DNA from 3 places in the Streptomyces sp. NBC_00425 genome. Region 1 is predicted to be linked to each of the others. Evidence: riboswitches for the same ligand, from Rfam matches in the RefSeq annotation. Region 1 holds a riboswitch; each other region holds the start of a gene.
What was found. Region 1 has a riboswitch for S-adenosylmethionine ahead of OHS82_RS01925 (putative leader peptide). Riboswitches for the same ligand answer to the same signal wherever they lie in the genome.
Positions count from the first base shown of each region.

Region 2: it holds a riboswitch for S-adenosylmethionine, as region 1 does, so the genes downstream of both, thrC (threonine synthase) here and OHS82_RS01925 (putative leader peptide) in region 1, are expected to answer to the same signal.
Region 3: it holds a riboswitch for S-adenosylmethionine, as region 1 does, so the genes downstream of both, OHS82_RS30895 (aminotransferase class V-fold PLP-dependent enzyme) here and OHS82_RS01925 (putative leader peptide) in region 1, are expected to answer to the same signal.

Region 1 is NZ_CP107928.1:437,399-444,102, forward strand. Features, by position in the region: gene OHS82_RS01905 (LLM class flavin-dependent oxidoreductase) at 533-1,645, shown strand; gene OHS82_RS01910 (NtaA/DmoA family FMN-dependent monooxygenase) at 1,642-3,042, shown strand; gene OHS82_RS01915 (LLM class F420-dependent oxidoreductase) at 3,147-4,067, shown strand; gene OHS82_RS01920 (DUF1684 domain-containing protein) at 4,137-4,961, shown strand; SAM riboswitch class IV at 5,050-5,164, shown strand; gene OHS82_RS01925 (putative leader peptide) at 5,200-5,316, shown strand; gene OHS82_RS01930 (ABC transporter substrate-binding protein) at 5,618-6,704, shown strand, end outside.
Region 2 is NZ_CP107928.1:5,339,935-5,346,638, forward strand. Features, by position in the region: gene OHS82_RS23115 (extracellular solute-binding protein) at 1-880, shown strand, start outside; gene OHS82_RS23120 (DUF3263 domain-containing protein) at 924-1,205, shown strand; gene otsB (trehalose-phosphatase) at 1,235-2,101, shown strand; gene OHS82_RS23130 (alpha,alpha-trehalose-phosphate synthase (UDP-forming)) at 2,089-3,504, opposite strand; gene OHS82_RS23135 (glucosyl-3-phosphoglycerate synthase) at 3,634-4,578, opposite strand; SAM riboswitch class I at 4,744-4,899, shown strand; gene thrC (threonine synthase) at 4,918-6,216, shown strand; gene OHS82_RS23145 (MoaD/ThiS family protein) at 6,213-6,488, shown strand.
Region 3 is NZ_CP107928.1:7,040,646-7,047,349, reverse strand. Features, by position in the region: gene OHS82_RS30905 (rhomboid family intramembrane serine protease) at 1-246, shown strand, start outside; gene OHS82_RS30900 (Lrp/AsnC family transcriptional regulator) at 243-524, shown strand; gene OHS82_RS30895 (aminotransferase class V-fold PLP-dependent enzyme) at 617-1,981, opposite strand; SAM riboswitch class IV at 2,162-2,278, opposite strand; gene trpD (anthranilate phosphoribosyltransferase) at 2,354-3,418, opposite strand; gene qcrB (cytochrome bc1 complex cytochrome b subunit) at 3,565-5,211, opposite strand; gene qcrA (cytochrome bc1 complex Rieske iron-sulfur subunit) at 5,208-6,266, opposite strand; gene qcrC (cytochrome bc1 complex diheme cytochrome c subunit) at 6,263-6,704, opposite strand, start outside.

The DNA of each region.
Region 1 (6,704 bases):
CCGCCCCGGGGGCGGGAGCGAGGCCGAAGGCCGGCGAGTACCCGGCCCACGATCCACTGGACGTCGGCCCCGGTGGCCGCGATGGACTGGCGCATGCTCGGGACCGCGATGTTCAGGACGGCCCGGTCGATCAGGGTCGTGGCGCCCGCGGCCAGGCACACCAGCAGTGCCGGGCCCGTGGTCTCCATGCCCGGATCAACGCACAACGGGAAAAGATGCGTCCACCACGCGTCCCGGCGGACGAGGTTCCCCTTCGCCGTGTTCGCCCTTGACACTCACAGGGGCGGGCGACGTACGTTGAAGGGGAAAGTTCCTGACAGGCGGAGGCTTTGATGCACGTACTGGGGGCGGCACCGCGCGGTGCGTGCACCGGTGCGCGGCTCATCACCCGGCGGCATGTCGACTACTGCCGTACCTCCTCCGCCGCCTGTCCTTCCGTACACGCCTGACCCCTGCCGGCCGTCTCGTCAGCCGTCTCGTCGTGGCCTCGCCCTGCGGCCACGAGTCCTCGTGTTTCCCGGAAGGAACTCCATTGACCGGCCCCGCCCTGCACCTCGCGGTCGAGATCGACGGCGACGGCGCCCACCCCGCGGCCTGGCGCCGCGCCGCCCACTCGCCCGACCAGTTGCTCACCCCGCGCCGCGTGGCCCGGGTCGCCGCCGTGGCCGAGAACGCCGGGTTCACCCTGATCACCCTGGACGACGGCGTGCTGCCGCCCGGAGCCTCGCCGGATCCCGTGGGCCGTATCGGCGCGGTGGAGCGGGCGGCCTTTGTCGCGGCGTCCACGAGCACCATCGGGATCGCGCCCATCGTCCCGGTCACGTATGCCGAACCGTTCCATGTCTCCAGCCAGTTGGCGTCCCTGGACCATGTCTCCGCCGGCCGCGCGGGGTGGGTGGTGGCGGAGGAGGAGCGTCCCGAGGCGGCCCGCGCCTGGGGGCGGCCCCTGGTCGCCGACGCCGAGGCACAGGCCCGAGAGTCCCGGGACGGTGTGGAGGTGGCCCGCGCCCTGTGGGACTCGTGGGAGGACGACGCGGTCATCCGGTCCGTGGCCACGAGCCGCTACCTCGACCGTGAACGGCTCCACTACATCGACTTCACCGGGGAGACGTACGCCGTCAAGGGTCCGGCGATCGTGCCGCGCCCGCCGCAGGGGCAGCTCGTCGTCCTGGCCAGGCCCGGCCGGGTTCCCGCCGCACAGCTCGATGTCGCTCTCGTCGAAGGCCGCGACCTCGCGTCGGTCGCCGCTGCCACCGCTGCCGCCGGTACGCCGCGCGTCTTCGCGGAGGTCGAGGTGGCGCTGGACACGCCGGACGCGACCGGCGCGGAGCGGGTCGCCGACCTGGAACGGCACGCGCCGTGGACCGACCAGGGCAGACTGCGGCACATCGGACCGGCCGATCGACTGATCGCTCTCCTCCATGAGTTGAGCCGTCACGTCGACGGCGTACGGCTGCACCCGCTGGTGCTGGACGAGGACCTGTCCGTCCTCTCCCGCCTCGTGCTGCCGGCCCTGTCCGAGCGGCGCCTCGTCGCCCGCCCGCTTCCCGGTACGTCCCTGCGCTCGACCCTGGGTCTGGAGCGCCCCGCCAATCGCTTCGCAGCCGCAGCCGCTGCCGTGGCCGCCCAGGAGGACGCCCGATGACCCGCACCGATCCCCTCGACGTCCCCCGGCCACACGCCCAGCTGCACTTCGGGGTGTTTTTCCAAGGCGTCAACCACTGGACCGTCTGGTCCGCCCCCGACAGCGGCTCCCAGATCGACCCCGCCTCCTTCCGCAAGGTCGCCCAGACCGCCGAACGGGGCCTGTTCGACGCGTTCTTCCTCGGTGAGGGGCTGCGGCTGCGCGAGGTCGACGGCAGGATCCACGATCTCGACGTGGCCGGACGGCCGGACGCCCTCACCCAGCTCTCGGCACTGGCCGCGGTCACCCGCCGGATCGGCCTGGTCTCCACCTCCAACTCCACCTTCAACGAGCCCGCCGACCTCGCCCGCCGTCTCTCCGGCCTCGATCTGCTCTCCGAAGGGCGCGCAGGCTGGAACGTGGTGACCACGGACAACGCCTGGACCGGCGCGAACTTCCGCCGTGGCGGCTACCTCGACCACGCCGACCGCTACCGCCGCGCCGAGGAGTTCCTCACCGTGGCCCGCGCGTTGTGGGACGGCTGGGAGGACGGAGCAACCGCCGACTCCGCAGGTGCACGGCATTGGTCGGTGCCCGGTGCCCTGCACCGAGTACGGCACCGCGGACCGCAGTTCGACGTCGACCTCGCCCCCACCCTGCCGCGCAGCGCCCAGGGGCACCCCGTGATCTTCCAGGCCGGTGACTCCGGTGAGGGACGCGACTTCGCCGCCCGCAACGCCGACGTGATCTTCTCCGCGCACGGCAACGACTTCGACGACGCACTCGCCTTCGCCGAGGACATCCGCACCCGCCTGCGCGCCGTCGGCCGACCCGACGACGACCTGAGGATCCTGCCCGGCACCGAGATCATCATCGGCGCCACCGAGGAGGAGGCTCAGGAGAAGAAGCGCTGGATACGGTTCCAACAGGTCACTCCCGCAACGGCATTGGGGATCGCCGGGCTGCTGTGGGGCATCGACCTGTCCGACCGCGACGCCGACGGGCCACTGCCCGAGGAGGATCCGGTCGTCGCCGAGAACGACGGCTCCTTCGGGGCGCGGCGCATCGCCGACCCGCGCACGGTCGTGGCCGAATGGCGGGCGAAGGCGGAGACACACGGCTGGTCGCTGCGCGAGACCGTCATCGCACTCGGCCCGCAGCGCGGGCACGTCGGCACTCCGTCCGGCCTGGCCGACAAGTTCGCCCACTTCGTGCGGCACGGCGCGGTCGACGGCTTCAACGTCACGCCCTTCCTCGTCCCCGACGGCCTCGACGACATCGTCGACCTGCTCGTCCCGGAACTGCAGGAACGCGGCATCTACCGCACCGAGTACACCGGCACCACCCTGCGCGAGAACCTCGGCCTGCGCGGACCCCTCACGCACCGGACCGCGCGGGACCGGCGGCAGGCGGGCTGAACACCGGGATGCTTCTTCGACTCAGGACTGAGTACACATGAATGACAAGAACCTGTCACACACGGACCGGAATGCCGGTTCGCCCGACGCCGGTTGTGACTGACATGACTGTTGGAGTAGCGCTCAACGCGTCCGACGCGCCGAACCAGGTCGACGCCACCGTGCAACTGGCCCAGGAGGCCGCCGGCGCCGGCCTGCGGTCGGCCTGGTTCGGGCAGACCTTCGGTGCGGACTCACCCCAGCTCGCGGCGATCGTCGGGCGGGAAGTGCCCGGACTGCAGGTCGGCACCTCCGCGATCCCCGTCTTCGGCCGCCACCCGCTGCTGGTCTCCAGCCAGGCCCAGACCGCCCAGGCCGCGACCCACGGCCGGTACCACCTCGGTCTGGCCCTGGGCACGAAACTGCTGACGGAGGGCTTCGGCCTGCCCTTCGAACGCCCCATCGCCCGGCTGCGTGAATTCCTCACCGCCCTGCGGCAGTTGACCGAGACCGGCACGGCCGACTTCCACGGCGAGCTGCTCACCGCCACCACCCCGCTCTCGGCGCGCGTAACGGGTGCCGAGAGCGGCGTCCCCTTGCTGGTCGCCGCGATGGGGCCGCAGGCGCTGCGGGTCAGCGGTGAGCTGGCGGACGGGATCCTGCCCTACCTGGCGGGTCCGCGCGCCCTGGCGGAGCACATCGTGCCCGCCGTGACCGCCGCGGCCGAGGCCGCCGGCCGCCCCGCGCCCAGGATCGTGGCCCTGGTACCCGGCGTGGTCACCGACGACGTGGACGCGGTACGGGCGACGGCCACCGAGAACCTCGCGTTCTACGAACAGATCCCGTCCTACGCCCGGGTCATCGAGCTCTCCGGCGGCCGGCGGGCCGGCGACCTGGCCGTGATCGGGGACGAGAAGACCGTCGAGGCCGAGGTACGCCGTTACCGCGACGCCGGCGCCACCGAGGTCGTGTTCTCGGCCACCGAGATCGCGGGCGAAGCCCACCGCCGACGCACCTGGCGACTCCTAGGCGACCTGGCCCGCTGAGCACACCGGTAGAGCGGACGGCCCGACCGGCCCCCTGCACCCCTGCACCCCCGTGACGAAGGAGAACCCGTGACCACAGAGGCCACCGCGACCGACTTCCATGCCTTCACCGAGAGTTGGCTGGAGTGGTACCGCGCCCAGGAGGCCCGGCTCGCCGACCCGCACGGGTTCCTGGCGATCACCGGCCTGCACTGGCTCGACGACCGGCCCCAGCGTTTCCCGGACGCGCCCGGTGCGTGGCGCACCGGCCCCGACGGAGTCGTCGTAGACCTCGACGACGGCGAGGAACTGGTCGTCGACGGAAAGCCGGTGCGCGGTGAACACCGCTTCGGCGTCCTTCCCGAGCGTGGGGGCGCCGACGCCGTCTGGGGGGACGCCGTCATCGAGGTCGCCAAGCGCGGCGGCAACGACATCGTGCGCCCCCGACACCCGGACGCACCGCTGCGCACGGCCTTCACCGGAACGCCCGCCTACGCCCCCGACCCGCGCTGGGCGGTCACGGGCCGCTACATCCCCTTCGACACGCCACGACCGACCACCGTGGGCGCCGCCGTGGAAGGTCTTGAGCATGTGTACGACGCTCCGGGCAGGATCGAGTTCGAGCTGGACGGACGCCAGCTGTCCCTGACCGCGTTCCCCGGCCATGGTGCGGGCCGGCTGATGGTGCTGTTCACCGACGCGACCTCCGGAGTCACCACCTACGCCGCCAACCGGTCGCTCGCCCTGGAGCCACCCGCCACCGACGGCACGGTCGTCCTGGACTTCAACCGGGCCGCGAACCTGCCGTGCGCCTACACGGACCTGGCCACCTGCCCGCTGCCTCCGGCCGAGAACCGGCTGCCGGTGTCCGTCGAGGCCGGCCTGAAGATCCCCCGCGAGCGCGGCGGTTCCTGAGCTCGACAAGGTGCCGGTCCAACTGCCCCTGCAAGGCGTCGCTTTCCGGCATTGACCTACGACAAGAACCCTCCGTACGATCACGAACGGCATCGAGTGTCAGCGTCAAGCCCTGGCTCGCTGACCGGCAACCCTCCCGCGCGGTGGGGTGCTCCAGGTGAAAGCCCGGCGGGGATCACCGATGATCTCCGCAAGCGCGTGGCCCCGTGACCGGGGCCGGAACATGTGGAGGACCGACATGCGGCACGGTGGTGCCCCAAGCGCCCGCCTCGCGGGCGTCACCGTGTTCTCCCGGCTCTCGCGTCGGCGCCACATCGACCTCAAGCGCTCGGCCAGCTGTCTCTGTCGGGCCTGACGGGCCTTCCCGCCGCTGGTCGCGGCACGGCGCCGGCCGTCGTCGCACCCGCCTGCGCCTGATCTCCGTCTGTCTGTGAGCTCCGTCTGTCTGTGAGCTCCGTCTGTTCTTGAGCTCCGTCTGTTCTTGAGCTCCGTCTGTTCTTGAGCTCCGTCTGTTCTTGAGCTCCGTTTCCCCTGATCCCTGTCTGTCCAGCGCTCCCCCGGCACCGGCGGCGTCGCTCGGCCGGGGCCGCACGCCCACGTCCGGCCATGCCTCGTACGGCTTCCGTGCCGGGTGACACGAGTAGGAGAAGCCCTCCGTGAATGCACTTCCCGATGTCAGATCCGCCCGGTGGGCGGCGCTGGCCGCCCTTGTCACCACCAGTGTTCTGCTGACCGCCTGTGGCTCCGGTGGCGGCGATGCCGGCAGCGGCACCGGGCAGCCCGGGTCCGGCGGCACCCTGACCTTCGCGGTGGGCTCGGACGCCGGCTGCGTGGATCCGCAGCAGGTCGCCAGCAACGAGACCATCTATTCGGTGCGCCAGATCGTGGACTCCCTGACGGACCAGGACCCCAGGACCGGCAAGATCGTGCCGTGGTTGGCGAAGAGCTGGGACATCAGCTCCGACACCACGACATTCACCTTCCATCTACGCTCGGGCGTCACCTTCAGCGACGGGTCGAAGCTGACCGCTCAGGTGGTCAAGGACAACTTCGACGCGGTGCCGAAGCTCGGCGCTCTGGGGGCCCTGGCCGAGGGCTACCTGAGCGGCGTCAAGAGCACCACCGCGGTGGACCCGCTCACCGTCAAGGTGACCTTCGGCCAGCCCAACGCCCAGTTCCTGCAGGCGACTTCGACGCACTCGCTGGGCATCGAGTCGTCGGCGAGCGTCAAGAAGACCCCGCAGCAGAAGTGCAGTGACGGGGTGATCGGGTCGGGGCCCTTCGTACTGAAGCAGTACGTGCAGAACCAGTCGCTCACTCTCGCCAAGCGCGCCGGATACGCCTGGGGTTCCTCGCTGTGGACCAAGAAGGGCGAGGCGTACCTGGACAAGCTGGTCTTCAGGGTCGTACCGGAAGCGGGGGTGCGAGCCGGCAGTCTCCAGTCCGGCCAGGTCGACGCGACCAGCAGCGTCGGCAGGGCCAACGAGGCCGCGCTCAGGGGCGGTCAGGTCACCCTCCAGCGGCGGGCCAACCCCGGCGTCGTGTTCGGCCTCGCGTTCAACAACTCACGGCCGGTCCTCAAGGATGCCAAGGCGCGCCAGGCGATCCTGTTCGCCATCGACCGGCAGCAGATCGCCGACACCGTATTCCCCACCGGCACTCAGGCGGCGACCAGCGTGCTCGCGCACACCACGCCCGACTACACCGACCTCGCCTCGGACCTGTCCTTCGACGCGGCCAAGG
Region 2 (6,704 bases), 4.9 Mb from region 1:
CCGTGCGGGCCAGGTGCGCGGCCTGCAGTACGGCATGCCGTTCGCCTCCTCCACCCGGCTGCTGTTCTACAACAAGACCCTCTTCGCCCGGGCCGGCATCAGCGCGCCCACCACCTGGGCCGAGCTCGCGAAGGACGCGCGGGCGCTCAAGAAGGACGGCGTGAAGTACCCCTACGCCCTGCCCCTCGGCCCCGAGGAGGCGCAGGCCGAGACCCTGCAGTGGCTGCTCAGCGGCCGGGGCGGCTACACCCAGACGGTCAGCAGCTACAGCTTCGACTCCGCAGAGAACGTCGAGACCCTCGACTGGCTGAAGACCGACCTGGTCGGCAAGGGCCTGACCGGTCCGGTCGCGCCGGGCAGCCTGAACCGGGCCACCGCGTTCGCGGCCTTCGCCGCCGGCGACGTGGGCATGCTCAACGGGCACCCCTCGCTGATGAAGACCGCCGCCGCCAAGGGCGTCGAGTTCGGCATGGTGCCGATGCCCGGTCTCGACGGCCCCAGCAAGACCTCCCTGGGCGTCGCCGACTGGATGACCGCCTTCAAACGGGGCGGACACGGCGACGAGATCGGCGACTTCCTCGACTTCGTCTACAGCGAGAAGAACGTGCTGGACTTCTCCCACGAGTACGACCTGCTGCCGGTCACCACCTCCGCGTCCCTGGTCATGGGCTCGGCCAAGGAGGACGCCGACCTCAAGCCGTTCCTCGCGGAGCTCCCGCTCTCCGAGAGCTACCCCGTCGGGCGGACCTCGTGGGCCAAGGTCAGCGCACAGATCAAGAAGCGGATCGGCCGGGCCGTGACCGCGAACGGCAGCCCCGCCGACGTGCTCGGCGACCTGCAGACCACCGCGACGACACTGGAGAGCGCCGCCGGCGAATGAGCCGGACGAGCCCGATGTCACCGGCGGGCGTTACCGTGCGGGCATGGAGGCAGGCAGCGAGGCGGGCGGCGGCGCGGCAGACGAGCGGCGGGCGGGCACGGACGGACTGGGGGCGCGGGAGCGCGGCATCCTCGCCCTCGAACGGCGGGGCTTCCTGGGACCCGGCGCGAAGGAACGGGCGATACGCGAGGAACTGGGCCTGTCGCCGGTGCGCTACTACCAGCTCCTCAACGCCCTCCTCGACGACGCCCGCGCGCTGGCCCACGACCCGGTCACGGTGAACAGGCTGCGCAGGGTGCGAGAAGCGAGGCGGACGGAACGTTAGCGGCGGCGCTCGCTGGTTATCGTCCCTGTATGGGCACCCCACAGACGCACTCCACGGCACCCGGCCCCCTTCCCGTTCCGGTCACCCCGGCGGGCCGCGCGGCGCTCGACGCGATCGTCGGCCGCCCACGGGCCGCCCTCGTCGCCCTCGACTTCGACGGCACCCTCGCCCCGATCGTCGAGAACCCGCAGGACGCCCGGGCGCACCCCGACGCCGTCCCCGCGCTCGCCGCGCTCGCCCCGAAGGTCGCCGGCGTGGCCGTCGTCACCGGGCGGCCCGCCGAGGTCGCCGTACGGCACGGCGGATTCGCCGGGGTCGAGGGGCTGGGCCGGCTCGCCGTGCTCGGCCACTACGGGGCCGAGCGCTGGGACGCCGGCACCGGCGCCCTCACCGCCCCCGAGCCGCACCCCGGCGTGGCCGCGGTCCGGGCCGGGCTCCCGCACGTCCTCGCGGCCGCCGGCGACCGGCCCGGCGTCTGGATCGAGGAGAAGGGCGGCCGGGCCGTCGCCGTCCACACCCGGCGCGCCGACGACCCCCAGGCGGCCTTCGACGCCCTGCGCGGCCCCCTCACCGACCTCGCGACCCGGCACGGCCTGATCGTCGAACCCGGCCGTATGGTCCTGGAGCTGCGCCCGCCGGGCATGGACAAGGGCGTCGCCCTGCTGGACCACGTCCGCGAGACGGGCGCCCGGTCCGTGCTCTACGCAGGCGACGACCTCGGCGACCTCCCCGCCTTCGCCGCCGTGGAGAAACTGCGCGCCGACGGCGTCCCCGGCCTGCTGGTGTGCAGCGGCAGCACGGAGGTCGGCGAACTGGCCGAGCGTGCGGACCTCGTCGTCGACGGGCCCGCCGGGGTCGTACGGCTGCTGCGGCAGCTGGCCGCTCAGCTCGGCTGAACCGCGCGCAGGGCGTCCAGCTGGTCCAGGAACCAGCGGGCCGGGGGCAGCGCGGTCGCCGCGGCGGACAGCCGCTTCGTGCGCTCGGCCCGCTCCCCGGGCGCCATGGACAGCGCCTCGTGCAGGGCGCGGGCGGTCTCCAGGACGTCGTACGGGTTCACCGTGATCGCGTCCTCGCGCAGCTCCCAGTACGCGCCCGCCTCCCGGGACAGCACCAGCGCGCAGCCCTCGTCGGAGACGACCGGGACCTCCTTGGCGACCAGGTTCATACCGTCGCGGATCGGGTTGACCAGCGCGACGTCCGCGAGCCGGTAGGCGGCCAGGGAGCGGGCGAAGTCGTCCTTGAGGTTCAGCAGCACCGGGGTCCAGCCGGGCGTGCCGTAGCCGGCGTTGATCTCGTCCGTCAGGCGCTGCACCTCGGCCATGTAGTCCCGGTAGACGGCGAGGTCCTGGCGGGAGGGGTAGGCGAAGGCCACGTGGACGACGCGTTCGCGCCACTGCGGGTGGTCGTCGAGCAGCTGCCGGTAGGCCAGGAGCCCGCGCACGATGTTCTTGGACAGCTCGGTGCGGTCCACGCGGACGATCGCCTTGCGCCCCTCGCCGATCTCCTCGCGCAGGGACGCCATGCGCTCCTCGACGTCCGGCCGGTGCGAGCGCTCGCGCAGGAAGTCTGCGTCCGCGCCGAGCCCGTGCACGCCCACCTCGGTGCCGCCCAGGCCCCCGGTGGACTGCTCGCAGCACGCGGTGAAGGCGTCCGCCCAGCGCCGGGTGAGGAAGCCCAGCCGGTCCGCTCCGAGCATGCCTCGCAGCAGCTGCTCACGGATGTCCCGCGGGAGCAGGGCGAAGTAGTCCGTGGGCGCCCAGGGCGTGTGCGAGAAGTGCCCGATCCGCAGGTCGGGACGGAGTTCGCGGAGCATGCCGGGGACGAGGCACAGGTGGTAGTCCTGGACCAGCACGGCCGCGCCGTCCGCCGCCTCCTGCGCGAGCGCCTCGGCGAAGGCCCGGTTGTACGTCTCGTACGAGGCCCACTGGCGGCGGAACTCCGCGTCGAAGACCGGCTCCAGCGGGGTCTGGTACAGCAGGTGGTGGACGAACCAGAGCACCGAGTTGGCGATGCCGTTGTACGCGTCGGCGTGCACGTCGGCGGGGACGGGCAGCATGCGCACGCCCTCCTCGCCGACCCCGCGCCGGACCGCCTCGCGGTCGCCGTCGGAGAGCGCCGAGCACACCCAGAGGGCGCCCGCGTCGGGTCCGATGGCCGACAGGCCGGAGACCAGTCCGCCGCCGCCGCGTTTGGCGTGCAGCGAGCCGTCCTCGCGTACCTCGTAGGAGACCGGACCGCGGTTGGACGCGACCAGCACCTCGGCACCCCGGGCGGCAGACGTGTCGTGCGTGGAAGCCATACGCCTCAACCTAGCCCGCTCTGTAAACGCTCAAACGTACGGTCGCGCTGCGTGGAGGGGTCGTATCCGGCCGTATCCGGCCGTGTCGCCGCTGCCGCCGCCCTGCGCACGAGACCGGGTGCGTCGTGCTCAGGCCACCCTGCGTCGCGCGTACTCCGCGATGTCCGTCATCGGGGGGCGTTCCTCCGTGTCGACGGAGTAGGTGTGCGGCTCGAAGCCGTCCGGGCCGCGCTCGAACTGGGTGAGGGCGGGGCGGACGAGATGGCCGCGGGCCAGCCGCAGCTGGGCGGTGCGGTAGATCGCCGCCGCCATCCGGCCCAGCGCCTGACCGTCCTGGTGACGGTGCTTGCGCACGCCGACGTCGACCTGGGCGAGGGCGTCGAGGCCCACCAGGTGCAGGGCGTCGACCAGCATGCCCAGTTCCACGCCGTACCCCACGGGGAAGGGCAGCTGCTCCAGCAGGCTCCGGCGGGCCGCGTACTCGCCGCCGAGCGGCTGCACGAACCCGGCGAGCTGCGGCCAGTGCATGTTGAGCAGGGGGCGGGCCATCAGCTCGGTGACCCGTCCGCCCTGACCGGCCGCGGCGCCCAGCGGACGGTCGTACATGGCCTTGACCAGGTCCACGCCCGGATCGGTGAGCAGCGGGCCGACGATCCCCGAGACGAAGTCGGAGGAGAACTCCCGCAGGTCGGCGTCGATGAAGCAGACCACGTCCCCGCGGGTGACCAGCAGCGAACGCCACAGCACCTCGCCCTTGCCGGGCACGGCGGGCAGGCGGGGGAGTATCTCGTCGCGGTGGACGACACGCGCGCCCGCCGCCGCGGCGACCTCGGACGTGCGGTCGGTCGATCCGGAGTCGACGACGACGATCTCGTCGACGAGCGGGACCTGCTGCATGAGGTCGTGGCGGATCACGGCGACGATCTCGCCGACCGTCTCCTCCTCGTTGAGCGCGGGCAGCACGACGCTCACCGACTGGCCCGTGCGCTGTTTGGCGGCGAGAATCCGGTGCAGTGGGCGGTCCGTCAGGGACCAGGAACGGGTGCTCAGCCAGCGCTCGACTTCTTCCAGCACGTCGGCGGCTCCTCTGCGTTCTCTCGGCGAGTACGGTCCTGCGTGATCCATCTCGCGGTTCGGACGACTATCTCAACTGTCCTGGCCTTCGGTTACAGTCTTGAACAACGCGGGTGACCATCGCATGTCAGGGTCGTCGGCGTACACAGATCAACAACCGAATACCGCTCATCCAGAGGGGCAGAGGGACACGGCCCGATGAAGCCCCGGCAACCCTCCAGTCGGTTCTCGTAGATCAGTGTTGATCGTTCAGCGAGGCTCCCGGCTCGGGAAGGTGCCAAATCCGTCTCACGGCGAAGTGCGTCGTGAGGAAGATGAGGAGAAAGGGCCTCGCCTCACATGGCTGCGCAGACTGTTGCAAGCACCACGGACTCCACGACCCCCGCTGTCGACCTCGGTCCGGCCACCGCGTTGAGCTGCCGCGAGTGCGGCCACCGCGTCCCCCTCGGTCCGGTCTTCGCGTGCGAGGAGTGTTTCGGCCCGCTCGAGATCGCGTACGACTTCTCCTCCTACGACACGGAGAAGCTGCGGGGGCGCATCGAGGCGGGACCCGCGAACATCTGGCGCTACGCGCCGCTGCTGCCGGTCCCGGCGGACGTGGCCGACAAGCCGAACATCAACCCCGGCTGGACCAAGCTCGTGCAGGCCGACAACCTCGCCCGCGAGCTGGGCGTCGACGTCGGCAGGCTCTTCGTCAAGGACGACTCCGGCAACCCGACCCACTCCTTCAAGGACCGGGTCGTCGCCCAGGCCATCGAGGCCGCCCGCGCGTTCGGCTTCACCACGCTCTCCTGCTCCTCCACCGGCAACCTGGCCGGCGCCGTGGGCGCCGCCGCGGCCCGCGCCGGGTTCCGCTCGTGCGTGTTCATCCCGCACGACCTGGAGCAGGGCAAGGTCGTCATGGCCGCGATCTACGGCGGCGAGCTCGTCGGCATCGAGGGCAACTACGACGACGTCAACCGCTTCTGCTCCGAGCTCATCGGCGACCCGGCGGGCGAGGGCTGGGGCTTCGTCAACGTCAACCTGCGGCCGTACTACGCCGAGGGCTCGAAGACGCTGGCGTACGAGATCTGCGAGCAGCTCGGCTGGCAGCTGCCCGACCAGCTGGTGGTGCCCATCGCGTCCGGCTCCCAGCTCACGAAGATCGACAAGGGCCTGCAGGAGCTGATCAAGCTCGGGCTGGTCGAGGACAGGCCGTACAAGATCTTCGGCGCGCAGGCGGAGGGCTGCTCCCCGGTGTCCGTCGCCTACAAGGCCGGGCACGACGTGGTCCGCCCCCAGAAGCCGAACACCATCGCCAAGTCGCTGGCCATCGGCAACCCGGCGGACGGCCCGTACGTCCTCGACATCGCGCGGCGGACCGGCGGCGCGGTGGAGGACGTGAACGACGAGCAGGTCGTCGACGCGATCAAGCTGCTGGCGCGCACCGAGGGCATCTTCGCGGAGACGGCAGGCGGCGTGACCGTGGGCGTGACGAAGAAGTTGATCGAGAACGGTCTGCTGGACCCGACGAAGACCACCGTCGTCCTGAACACCGGCGACGGCCTGAAGACCCTGGACGCGGTGGCCGGCACCGGACTCACCGCGACCATCCGCCCGAACCTGGACTCTTTCCGAGAGGCTGGCCTCGCATCATGAGCGTCACTGTTCGCATCCCGACCATCCTGCGCACCTACACCGGCGGCCGGGCCGAGGTCTCGGCCGAGGGCGCGACCCTCGGCGAGGTCATCTCCGACCTGGAGAAGAACCACACCGGCATCGCCGCGCGCGTCCTGGACGACCAGGGCAAGCTGCGCCGGTTCGTCAACGTGTACGTGAACGACGACGACGTCCGTTTCGAGCAGGGTCTCGAGACGGCGACTCCGGCCGGCGCCGGCATCTCGATCATTCCGGCCGTCGCAGGTGGCTGACCGCTGGTCAGTACCCGCCGGTAGTAACCGTCGGTAACAGCGATTACCGAGAGTTCATCGAATTGCCCTCTCCGCGATAGAAGCGGAGGGGGCAATTCAGAGTGGTTGAGCGCGGTACAGTTGGGGAACCCGGTCCTGATCACCGGTTCCGGAGCCTTTTATTTCCGCCCGTGCCCGACAAGAAGCAGCCAAAGTACGCGCTGCTTTCGTGGCTTT
Region 3 (6,704 bases), 6.6 Mb from region 1:
TGGGTCGTGCTGCCCTTCTGGGCGGCCGTGCAGTGGATGGCGGCGGGACAGGCGCCCAGGGGCCCGGGGGTGGCCTATCTGGCGCACCTGGTGGGCTTCGGCCTGGGGCTCCTCTACGCGTGGGCGCGTTTCGGGATCGGGAAGGGTCCGCCGGGCCGCCCGGGAAGGGCGGCGGCCGGCGACAGGCGGGCGGCTAGAGTGAGGGCCGCCCCAGCTCCGGCCTCCGAGGGAGAGAACCAGCCGTGATCACCGCGATCGTCCTCATCAAGACCAGCGTGGACCGGATCCCCGAGATCGCCGAGCGGATCGCCTCGCTGGAGTCCGTGAGCGAGGTCTTCTCCGTGACGGGGACCTACGACCTCATCGCGATGGTCCGGGTGAAGCAGCACGAGGACCTCGCCGAGGTCATCCCGGGCAGCATCAGCAAGATCCCCGGGGTCGAGGGGACGGACACCCACGTCGCGTTCCGCACGTACTCGCAGCACGACCTCGAGGCGGCGTTCGCCATCGGCCTGGACTCGTAGACTCCGCGGGTCGGGCGCCCGGCCGCGCAGCTCCCCGCGCCCCTGAGGGGGTTTCCCCACCGGGACGCAGGGGCGCCGCGTGGTCGGCGGGGTCAGTCCACCGCCGGGACGCAGCGGCCGTCCTCCGTGCGGTACCGCCACTTCGCGCCGTCGGTCACCAGCTCGCGGACCGCGGTCACGAAGCGTTCGACGTGCTCGTCGGGGGTGCCCGCGCCGAAGCTCACCCGGATGGCGTTGAGGGACCTCTCGCCCGGAGCCGCGTCGGGGGCGCCGCACTCGCCCTGCGCCTCGGGGGCGCCGCCCAGGAGGGTGCGGACCAGGGGGTGGGCGCAGAAGAGGCCGTCGCGGACGCCGATGCCGTACTCGGCGGACAGGGCCGCGGCGAAGTGGGAGCTGTTCCAGCCCTCGACGACGAAGGAGATCACGCCGACGCGCGGGGCGTCGTCGCCGAAGAGGGACAGGACCCGGACCTCCGGGACCTCCGCGAGGCCGGTGCGCACCTTCTCGATCAGGTGCCGCTCCCGTGCGACCAGGGCGTCGAAGCCGGCCTCGGTGAGGGCCTTGCAGGCCGACGCGATGGAGTAGGCGCCGATCACGTTCGGGGAGCCGGCCTCGTGGCGGGCCGCGCTCTCGTGCCACTCCACGTCCACTCCCCCGTCCTCGCGCCGGGTGACCTTGCGGCTCGCGCCGCCGCCCGCGAGGTACGGGTCCGCCGCGACCAGCCAGTCCGCGCGGCCGGCCAGCACGCCGGAGCCGAAGGGGGCGTACAGCTTGTGGCCGGAGAACGCGATCCAGTCGACGTCGAGGTCCTGGACCGACACCGGGTGGTGCGGGGCCAGCTGGGCGGCGTCCAGGACGATCCGGGCGCCGTGGGCGTGCGCCGCCGCCGCGAGCTCGCGCACCGGCCACAGCTCACCGGTGACGTTCGAGGCGCCGGTGACGCAGACCAGCGCCGGGCCGTGCGGGTCCCGGGCGGCGAGGGCCCGCTCCAGGGTCTCCACGGCCTGGCCCGGGGTGCGCGGGGCGTCGAGGCAGGAGACCCGGGCGTCCTGCCAGGGCAGCAGCGAGGCGTGGTGCTCGGTCTCGAAGACGAAGACCTGGCAGTCGGCGGGCAGGGCGCGGGCCAGCAGGTTCAGGGAGTCCGTCGTCGAGCGGGTGAAGACCAGCTGGTCGTCGGGGCGGCAGTCGAGGAACTCGGCGACGGTCCTGCGGGCGTTCTCGAAGAGGTCCGTGGAGAGCTGGGAGAGGTAGCCGGCGCCGCGGTGCACGCTGCCGTAGTACGGGGCGTAGGCGGCGACGTCGTCCCAGACGCGCTGGAGGGCGGGGGCGCTGGCCGCGTAGTCGAGGGCCGCGTAGGCGACCTCGCCGCCGGTGACGAGCGGGACGGTGACATCCCGGCCCAGAACGTCCAGCGGGGCACAAACGGGGCGGGTGACGGCAGCGGTGGAGACGGACATGGCGAACTCCCGTGAGAGGAAAGGGGGAACCGCCGTGCGAGCGGACATGGCTCGAGCACGGAGGAAGGTGAAAGGGGGGTGCGGAGGCGGGGCTCTACGCCCTATCGCATTCGCTGGCTCACAGGAGACTCCCTCGGACGACCCAGGACCCCTGGCGTTCTCACTCGAAAGAGTGCGAGGGATCCGCGCTTGCCGTGGACCTCGTTGCCCACGACCTGGTCTTCACCCGGGGCACCCCGCCACGGACGGAGGGTTGCCGGACAGTCGGCCGGGGCCTCATGACTGTCACTCATGACCTGGTACAGGAACCTACGCGAGCCGATCACGGTCCCGCAACCCGTGTCCGGATGGCGGGACCGCGTCTCACGGCCGTCAGGCGTTGCTGGCCGCGACCCAGCGCTCCAGCGCCCGCTTGGCCGCACCGGAGTCGAGTGATTCCGCGGCCCGCGCCATGCCGGCCCGGATCTCCTCGGCCAGCGTCCCGCCGCCCGGTTCGAGCGCCACGAGCGCGGCCGCCGAGTTCAGCACGACGGCGTCGCGCACCGGGCCGCGCTCACCCTCCAGCAGACGGCGGGCGACCTCGGCGTTGTACGAGGGGTCCCCGCCCCGCAGGGCCTCCACCGGCACGAGGTCGAGACCGACGTCCCGCGGGTCGAAGGTCTCCTCGGTGACCTTGCCGTCGCGCACCACCCACACACGGGAGGTGGCCGTCGTGGTCAGCTCGTCGAGGCCGTCGTCGCCCCGGAAGACCAGGGACGAGTTGCCGCGTTCGGCGAAGACGCCCGCGACGACCGGCGCCATGAGCGGATCGGCGACGCCGACGGCCTGTGCCCGCACCTTGGCGGGGTTGGTCAGCGGGCCGAGGATGTTGAACACCGTGCGGATGCCCAACTGCCCGCGCGCCGCGCCGACATGACGCAGCGCCGGATGGAACTTGATCGCGAAGCAGAAGGTGATCCCGGCCTCCTGCGCCACCTCGGCCACCCGGCGCGGGGTCAGCTCCAGGTTGACGCCGAGCTTCTCCAGCACGTCCGAGGCGCCGGACGCGGAGGACGCGGCCCGGTTGCCGTGCTTGACGACCGTGGCGCCCGCACCGGCCACGACGATCGCCGACATCGTGGAGATGTTGACCGTCTTCGCGCCGTCGCCGCCCGTGCCGACGATGTCGACGGTCGGCCCCGGCACCTCGATCAGGTTGGCGTGCTCGTACATCGCCCGGACCAGCCCGTTGATCTCCTCGACGGTCTCGCCCTTGGCCCGCAGCGCCACCACGAACCCGGCGATCTGCGCGTCGGTGGCCTCGCCGCGCATGATCCGGTCCAGCGCCCAGAACGTGGCGTCCGCGCCTTGGTCGCGGCCGTACAGCAGACCGTTCAGCACCTCGGGCCAGGAACGGCCCGCCGCGGTGTCGCCTCCAGCGGGGGTCACAGCGCTCATCAGCCGCTCCTGGGTGTCGTACGGATCTTCCGTGGGTGCCGTGGAAGACGTGTGTGCCCACCCTATCCAGCCGACGGGCACGGCAAAGGGCCCCGTCCGACAACCGGACGGGGCCCTTTCACCGTGGCGTGGCGACGCCTCGACGATCAGTGGTGGCCGTGGCCGCTCGTGATCTCCTTGTACTCCTCGACGGTGGGCTTCGGGATCTGCTGGTCCTCGCCGAAGTACGCTCCGCTGATCTTGGCGCGGAGCTTCTCCTTGCCCGTCACCTTGCGCTCGACGCCGTTGTCGTCGACCGTGGCGCCGATCGCGGCCGGCTCGTACTGCTCGTGCGCCGTGAGCGTGTGCAGCTGCTCCTGGCTGAGCGGCTCGTGGATCTCGATGAACTCACCGTGCGGCAGGCGCTTGATGGTGCCGGTCTCCCGGCCGTGCAGCACCTTGTCCTTGTCGCGGCGCTGCAGACCGAGGCAGATCCGCTTGGTGAGGATGTACGCGAGGACCGGTCCGACGAAGAAGAAGATCCGGACGAACCAGGTGATCGAGTTGATCGACAGGTGGAAGTGGGTGGCCCACAGGTCGTTGCCACCGCCGACCAGCGTGATCATGTACATCGTGACCCAGGCGACGCCGAGCGCCGTACGGGTCGGCGCGTTGCGCGGGCGGTCCAGGATGTGGTGCTCGCGCTTGTCGCCGGTGATCCAGGACTCGATGAACGGGTAGAGCGCCAGCGCCGCGAGGACCACGCCGAACAGGACCAGCGGGATGAACACGCCCAGGACGAGCGTGTGACCCCAGAGGTTGATCTCCCAGCCCGGCATGAAGCGGATCAGGCCCTCGGCGAAGCCCATGTACCAGTCGGGCTGGGCACCGGTCGACACCTGGTCCGGACGGTAGGGGCCCATCGCCCAGATCGGGTTGATCTGCGCGATCGCCGCGATGACCGCGATGACGCCGAAGACCAGGAAGAAGAAGCCTCCGGCCTTGGCCATGTACACGGGCAGCAGCGGCATGCCGACGACGTTCTTGTTGCTCTTTCCGGGGCCCGCGAACTGCGTGTGCTTGTGGTAGAAGACCAGGATCAGGTGGCCCACCATCAGGCCCAGCATGATGCCGGGCAGCAGCAGGATGTGGATCGAGTAGAACCGCGCCACGAAGTCGTGGCCGGGGAACTCGCCGCCGAAGAGGAAGAACGAGATGTACGTGCCGACGACCGGCATCGACAGGATCGCGCCCTGGGTGAAGCGCACACCGGTGCCGGAGAGCAGGTCGTCCGGGAGCGAGTAACCGGTGAAACCGGTGAACATGCCGAGGACGAACAGCAGGAAGCCGAACAGCCAGTTGACCTCACGCGGCTTGCGGAACGCGCCCGTGAAGAACACACGCATCATGTGCACGAACATGCCGGCGAGGAAGATCAGCGCCGCCCAGTGGTGGATCTGCCGGATGAGCAGACCGCCCCGCACGTCGAACGAGATGTGCAGGGTCGAGCTGAACGCCTCGGACATCAGCTGTCCCTGGAGCGGGACGTAGCTGCCGTGGTACTCCACCTCGTTCATCGACGGGTGGAAGAACAGCGTCAGGTACACACCCGTCAGGATGATGATGATGAAGCTGTACATGCACACTTCGCCCAGCATGAACGACCAGTGGTCGGGGAAGATCTTGCGCATGTTGGCCTTGGCGAGGGAGTAGATCCCGAGCCGGCCGTCGGCCCAGTCGGCGATCCGCTCGCCGGCCGGAGCCTTCCCGCGTGCGCGGGACTCGTTGCTCTCGTGGTTCTCTGTGGTGCTCATCCGCGCTCCCAGAAAGCAGGACCGACGGGCTCCTCGAAGTCGCCGCGCGCCTCGAGGTAGCCCTCGTCGTTCACGCCGATGCGCAGCTGCGGCAGGGCGTGACCGGCGGGACCGAAGATCACTCGGGCGCCGTCGGAGAGGTCGAAGGTGGACTGGTGGCAGGGGCACAGCACGTGGTGCGTCTGCTGCTCGTACAGGGAGATCGGGCAACCGACGTGGGTGCAGATCTTCGAGTACGCCACGATGCCGTCGTGCGACCACTCGAGCTCGCGCTTGTCCTTGATGTTCTCCGGCTGCAGCCGGACGATCATCAGGGCCGCCTTGGCGATCTCGTTCTGGAAGTCCTCGTCGTGCTCCTCCAGGCCCTCGGGCTTGGCGAAGGTGAGAGAACCGACCGCGACGTCCGAAGGACGCAGCGGCTCGTTCGTGTTCATGTTGACGAGCAGCTTGCCCTTGGCCCACAGCGTGTGACGGAGCTTGTCCTCGGGCAGCGGGCCGAGGTCGCGCAGCAGCACGACGCCGGACAGCGGCACCAGGGCGACCGCGCCGAACAGCGTGTTGCGGATCAGCTTGCGGCGGCCGAACGCGGACTCCTTGGCGCCCTGCCGGAAGTCCGCGTGGACCTTGGCGCGGACCTCGGGGCTCGCGGCGATCGGGTGGCGCTCGTCGGCGACCTCGACGTCCGACATCAGGGTGCGGGCCCAGTGGACCGCGCCGGCGCCGATGGTGAACAGCGCCGTGCCCAGCGTCAGACCCAGCGCGAAGTTCAGCGCGCTGAGGTGGCCGATCGGGAACACGAAGATCGACTTGTCGGCCGGGATCGCCACGTACGAGGCGATGAAGCCGACCGTGGCGAGCATCGACAGCGTGAACAGGAAGGCGACCGCACGCTCGGACCGCTTGGCGGCCCGCTCGTCGATGTCCTGGACGCGGTGCTCGTGGGGCGGCAGACCGGGGTCGGCGAACGGGTTCTGCTCGTCCGCCACGTCCACCGCGCCGTGCGCGTGGCCCTGCTCTACGGGCAGGTTCTCTTCTGGAATGTCTTGGCTACTCATGACTTCTTGGCCTTTGCGGTCCGAGCGGCGACCCAGACGGCGACCGCGATCAGGGCGCCGAGTCCGAAGATCCAGGCGAACAGACCCTCACTGACCGGCCCGAGGCCGCCCAGCTCCAGACCACCGGGGTTGTCGGTGTCGCTGCTGTTGACCGCGTGCAGGTACGCGATGATGTCCTTCTTGTTCTGCTCCGACAGGGTGGTGTCGGGGAAGGAGGGCATGTTCTGCGGGCCGGTCTGCATCGCCTCGTAGACGTGCTTCGGGTCCACGTCCTCGAGGGTCGGAGCGAACTTGCCCTTCGTCAGGGCGCCGCCCTTTCCGGTGAAGTTGTGGCACTGCGCGCAGTTGGTGCGGAACAGGTCGCCGCCCTTGGCGATGTCCGCGCCCTCCGGGCCGTACTCGGCCTCGGTCGGGACGGTCGGGCCGGCGCCCAGCGAG